DNA from 2 places in the Paenibacillus sp. 01T443 genome. Region 2 is predicted to be linked to the other one. Evidence: riboswitches for the same ligand, from Rfam matches in the RefSeq annotation. Region 2 holds a riboswitch; the other holds the start of a gene.
What was found. A riboswitch is a leader RNA that binds a small molecule or an ion and turns the genes downstream of it on or off. The one in region 2 is predicted to bind cyclic di-GMP.

Region 1 (3,114 bases), on a different contig from region 2:
CATTGTCACTACTGTATGATTCAGGATAGTTTGTAATGATAGTGTAATGTATATTTTAGTTCTATGGTAGGGGTCTACTAGCTAAATGATATAATTTTTTACAATCTATTAACAATTTTATGAAAAGTGTGTCTGGATAGATAAAAGAAGACCAGCAATGCAGTCTATACGACTGCACCGCTGGCCGTTATTCAAACCTTTTTCTTTTGTTGTACTCTACAAAGGATCGGCAGTTAGCTTAAGACATGCTCTCCGCAATCTCTCTTCCTGCTTCAAGTTCTTTGTTAAACGCGGCCCGGTACTCAGCAATAATATCCGTTTTGTAGCCGTTAGTCGTAAGCGAAGTCGTTGTTTCTGACATAATAATCTCAAACTTTGCAGAGCAGTTGTTAACCTCTTGCAGACCTTTTTCCTTAATCTTAGGTTGATCTGCGGCACTTGCTGCAAGGTATTGCAGACCGATATCCATTAAAGTCGCCTGGCAGCTAGCCTTTAGCGCTGCGAGCTTGGCCTCTGCATTTGCCGTAATTTGCTCATATGTAGGCTTCACGATACCTCCGCCATTACCTGTTCCGCCACCCGTTCCCGGAGGGATAACGCCGCCGCCTTGCTCCGCCCGATAAGCAGCAGACTCACCGCTAACCGTTTTTGTAACCGGATCATATCCGATTTGTGTTCCTACCGACTCCGACAAGAAACGAATCGGCACATAAATGGAACCTTTATACCCAAAAATGGATTGGTCTGCTGGCAAAGCTGCTGCCTTCCCGTCAAATACCAGTGAAGCTTTTATAGACTGAATTGTAATTTCAACACTTAGTTGCGGCTTCTGGCTGCCCGCAGCAGCTAATTGCAGCTGCTTCTTCAGCGCAGCAAGCTCTTTCTCCGTCGGCTCGGAGATTGCAGCCTTTGCACCATCCCAATTCACTGACTTTAGCAGCGCATACGAGATATAACGGATAGGCACATAAGTACGTCCTTCATAAATAAACGAATATTGACCATCAGGCAGCTTAAGCGCTTGTCCGTCAAAGGTTAGCTTTATCGGCTGCGTTTTGATTTTGATACTCGTTGCTGCAGCCGATGCAGCGGTTGCAAGAACAGATGACAGCATCATAATGGCTAGAAAAATAGATAATGCGCGTGACTTTTTCATAGGGCCTCCTCTTTCTAATAGGGCGTGCTAGTTGATAGAATTTGCAATAACAGCGAGTGCGTCAGCTCTTGCCCCAGTCTTTGCACTCTCATATTGCGAGCTCCAATCGGGCAAGGCTTGATTGCTTAAATCCGCTGCCTGATATTCGCTCTGAGCATTGCTAATTAATTGATTAAACTTCGCGTCACAAGCTGCCTCCGCAGAAAAAACCTTGTCCAGGTACTTACTTTGAATCGTCGCAAGCGTCGCTTCTTTATCATTGCTTAGCTCATTCGCAATTTGCTTCACTAAGCTGTTGCTGCTTGCCTGGCAAGAGGACTTAAGCTGCTGCAGCTTAGCATTAACAGAAGCATCAATCTTCTTCTTTTTCTGGGCCTTATCTTCCGAAGTAGTAGATTCTTCCCCTGGCTTCTGGCCCTTGTCTACGTTATCAGACGCAGAAACTGGTGTCAAAGTTGCAGTTGGGCTAGGCTGGATGGCGTCCCCAGGCTGAGCTGATGGAACTAGCTCTGACTCGGGTGTTAGTGTCTGTTCAGCATTAGACGTTTGTTCCGGTTGTTCGCTCGGCCGATCGGTATTCGCTGATGCACCCTCTGCGTTATCAAACTCAGCCGCTTCTTCTAATCGACCATTTAACTCGTCCACCTGGTTTAACTTTGAATAAAGGCTCATGCTTCCATAGATGATTATTCCAATAACTACAATGGCACCAGCAATAATAAACCAAATTTTGTTTGTTTTTTTCATTGTTTTGGTTTCATAGGGGGTTGTAATTAATACATTAATCCGCCATGATTCTCCTTAGCCTTATTTTCAAAAAAATAAGCTGACGCTTGATCGTGACCGTCGTCAGCTTGAGCATATTGCATTAAAATTTATAAGCTGTGCTCCACTTTATAGCTTAAGAGAGCCCGATATTTGCTAGTTTATTTTGGTGATAAACCATTTTCAAATAAATCTCCATACGCTTCTCATCACATAAGCAGCCTTCCCAAAGCCTTTCGTGAAACCCAATACAAAGCAGATGCCATTCACGTACAAGTTGAGTGCGTAAGAACATAGAAAGAACCTCCATTTTCCCACATAAACCTCGACGGGAGGCACGATATTCGGTAGCTGGCTGGCAATCTTCATCAGATAAGCCCCTGTAGCTTTGCGTCACCACTTTTCAATGGTTTTGCCTTTATCGTACGGTTTATGTAGTTGATTTGTTAAGGGTATATAAGGATTTTTGTAATTAGATCCTATTTCAATTATTGTTTGAAGATTGATACCATTCTACGAACTTATGAATCCCATCTTCAAAATGCCATTTAGGATTATATCCTAATACCTGTTTGGCCTTACTAACATCGGCAAATGTCCGATTTACATCACCAGGCTGCATAGGCAATTTATTAATTCCAGCCTTTTTTCCAACTGAATTTTCTATTGCTTCGACCATTCTTTTCAGACTGATGGTGTTCGATTCACCTATATTAAACACTTCGTATTTCTTTTCACCTTCATTTACCCATTCTACAGCCTTAGTAATACCATCAATAATATCCTCTATGTAAGTATAATCTCTCTCCGACGATCCATCTCCATAATAAGGGATAGGCTGTCCCTCAGATATTAACTTAGTAAACTTATGAATAGCAAGGTCGGGTCTTTGTCTTGGGCCATATACCGTAAAAAACCTTAAACATGCCATATTAATATTATATAGACTGTGATAAGTGTGGCATAAAAGCTCTCCGGCCTTTTTCGTTGCTGCATAAGGAGAGATCGGATAATCAACAACATCTTCCTCGGAAAATGGAACTTTCGTGTTATTCCCATATACAGAAGATGAAGACGCAAATACAAAGCTTTTCACATTATGCTTTCTGCTCATTTCTAGTAGGTTTACAGTTCCATTAATATTAACATCGGTATAGAGAACCGGATTCTGAATAGAAGGTCTTACTCCTGCA
Region 2 (3,114 bases):
GCTATTTGCTGAAGGATATGGAGGCTGAATCGCTGATTAATGCTATTCGCTCCGTCGTTCAAGGCCATGCCTACATCCATCCTAAAGTAACTGGCAAGCTGATCAATCAGCTTCGCCGTATGACTTATTTAGACGAGATGGGAATCGTTTCAGGCGCAGCAGCCGCCCAAGAGCCGGGAGTGAAATTCGTTGCAGGCGATGAGAGCCCGTTAACACGCCGTGAGGCGGAGGTTCTTAGATTAATGGCCGAGGGCAAAAGCAATAAGCTGATTGGGGAGTTTTTGTTTATCAGCGAAAAAACGGTAAAAAACCATGTGAGCAGCATTTTGCAAAAGATGGAAGTAGACGACCGTACTCAAGCCGTTATTCAGTCCATTAAATATGGCTGGGTGACCTTGTAATCATTATTAATTGCAGAGCAAAATCCCGTATCTTCTGATGCGGGATTTTTTTGTATATAAGAATACAAGAAAATGATGCTAAACCACAGTGAATGAGAAGCACTCCGAGGCTGCTCATAACGCAGCGCCGGAGCACGAGGGAAAGAGACTTTATTTTCTTTGTCTTTGCTTACGAAGCGAGATAAAGCCGGCTGTAAGCGCAAAGGCACCGATTAAATAATAAGGAGTCGGGCTGGAATCGCCGGTTTTCGGAAGCGTAGCCAGCGGAACTTGCTCATCCTGGGAATCGATAACGGTATCAACTTCGGAATCGATCTCTCCGCCTATGCCTCCGATTGGGGGTTCCTCATCGTCAATTTCAATTAAGGGCGTTACTTCGGGCGATGGCGAGACGGTCGGTGATGAGGTTGCTGTTGTAGTAGGCGTCACAGTAGGCGTAGACGATGGTGTGGTTTCAGGTGTAGATGAAGGCGTAGACGATGGTGTCGTTTCAGGTGTAGATGAAGGAGTGGACGATGGTGTGGTTTCAGGTGTAGATGAAGGCGTAGACGATGGTGTCGTTTCAGGCGTAGATGAAGGTGTAGACGATGGTGTCGTTTCAGGTGTAGATGAAGGCGTAGACGATGGTGTCGTTTCAGGTGTAGATGAAGGTGTAGACGATGGTGTGGATTCAGGTGTAGATGAAGGTGTAGATGATGGTGTGGTTTCAGGTGTAGATGTAGGTGTTGGCGTTGGTGTAGGAGTCGGTGTTGGCGTCGGCTCCGTGCAAGTGTTTTGAAGCTTTAGCTTCCAGGCTTTAATTTTGTCGCCGTGGGCGCCAACGCCTAACTGGGTAATCAGATCACCGCTATAAATGTCCAGCTGATAAGGAAGACATACCGGAATGTCAATGGTGATGGAATAGCTGCCAGCCTTCGGATATACAATGGACGGCCCATCAAAATACACTTGTTTGAGGTAAGGTATTGTCGTATCGCCTGGACCTGGAGTCCAGTCAGCAGGGCCCGCATAGGAGGAGAAGCTTACTCTTACGCAATCCTGTGTGGTCCTAAAGGACGCAGTCGCCGTGCCGTCGCCATTGTCTACGATATTGGTTTGGTTTGCTAAGACATGATCCCGGTTGGATGAGTAGCTCTCGCAGGTGTTCTCAATTAAGGGGTCTGCTAAAGTCGCACCTCCATTATCCTGACCTTCGGCCATAACAAGAGAACCAAGCGCTAAGGAAAAAATCAAGATCAGGGCCATGCTTAAAGAAAGCTGCTTTTTAAAATAACGCATCATTCACTCTCCTCTTAGATAGGTAGTGGGTTCTAAGAGGGCCGGTTACACTATTAGCTCCATATAATCCAAGTGTCCATATGCAGATTATACTTCATCGCTTCCCTAGCTATTCTGAAAATGTGTAAGACGCCGCTTCCTTTCCATTCGCGTGCATATCTTATATATGCAAGGATACGTAGTAAAATGATAACATATATTGTAAATTGCTCAAGGGTGTTTCTTTGTCGGAATTTGACTATTAATAATCGAGAGAAAAGACCTTTTTGATACAACATACATTTTTCGCCTTGTCCTCCCATTGCGGAACCAGTGGGCTCTTCCTAGCATATAGTGTCACAAAGAGGAGGTGGCCGCCATGTTTGAGCTTCTACTTTTGGTTATTGGCATTTATGCCGTGGCTGCATTGTCGGTGCATCTGGCTTATCGGATTCGGCGAGGAAGGCAGCAATCCAGCAAACATTACGTACTTGTTGCGGGCGTTCGGCAAAAAAATATGGAATGGTATGTGCGCTCGTTGTTTTCTTTTTCGCGGCGGATGGGCAAGGATGTTCGGTTGACGATTGTCGACCACGGGGTAACGGATGAAACGCTTGCTATTGTTGAGCGCTTATCGAGAGACGGCAAGGAAGTCAGGGTGCATGCCAAAGGGTCGGAACCTCTAACCGAAAACGAGGATAGTAAGCGTTCGCAAACGAAAGCTGTGGATGGTACCCAACTGCTGTGGCTGCTTCAGGCAGAAGGAATCGTATCGAATGCAGACCACGCGGTGCTGATTGATTTGCAAAACCCGTCGGATTTGTCGAAAATGCCATTTTAGTATATAATTTGCCGTAATTGAATATTCGGAGTGAAGCACACTCAATGACGCATTCTGCGTGGTTGGGTGTGCTTTTTTTTATATATAAGACTTTATAAGTTTTTACTTATAAATCTGCTTATATATCTCCGCGAAACGAGCTTTTGCCGACAAAAGACGGCTACAGCCGTTTATGCTTGTGTTCATTTATAAGAATTTATACGTTTCGTTTATAAATGAAAAGCGCCGGATGATGAAGGAACAGAGGGGGAAGGAAGATGAAGGCTCAGGTGTATGTTGTAAAGGTACGCGGATGCTGGCAGGCACGCGCGACGATTCAAGCAGCTCTGGATAAGCATTTCTGGATGAACGGCGATTTCGGTGAGGCGGGCTGTCTGAATGAGAAAACTGCGGATACAGGCTGGCTGCTGCTTGAAGCGCTGCCGCTTGGTGATGCTTGCCTTGTGGTGGAGCTTTGGGAAGCAGCGATGAAGCGAAAACGCGGGAAAATCGTGCATTTAGAGCAGTATATCTTCGATGAGGGAAGGTCGGATATCGGCTGCGATGCGTTGGAGCTGCTGATGGCTTGTGCGAAGGAGGCGAAGAGAAATGCGCAAAATGAAGAAGGGACAGCAG

Region 1: another riboswitch for cyclic di-GMP. It lies ahead of AC1DLI_RS09985 (hypothetical protein); the one in region 2 lies ahead of AC1DLI_RS06535 (LPXTG cell wall anchor domain-containing protein).

The regions. Positions count from the first base shown of each region.
Region 1 is NZ_JBFTPE010000005.1:525,659-528,772, forward strand. Features, by position in the region: gene AC1DLI_RS09980 (stalk domain-containing protein) at 239-1,156, opposite strand; gene AC1DLI_RS09985 (hypothetical protein) at 1,184-1,903, opposite strand; cyclic di-GMP riboswitch class I at 2,265-2,348, opposite strand; gene AC1DLI_RS09990 (GDP-mannose 4,6-dehydratase) at 2,406-3,114, opposite strand, start outside.
Region 2 is NZ_JBFTPE010000004.1:73,547-76,660, reverse strand. Features, by position in the region: gene AC1DLI_RS06540 (response regulator) at 1-401, shown strand, start outside; gene AC1DLI_RS06535 (LPXTG cell wall anchor domain-containing protein) at 552-1,679, opposite strand; cyclic di-GMP riboswitch class II at 1,710-1,793, opposite strand; gene AC1DLI_RS06530 (hypothetical protein) at 2,038-2,499, shown strand; gene AC1DLI_RS06525 (ATP-dependent helicase ComFA) at 2,757-3,114, shown strand, end outside.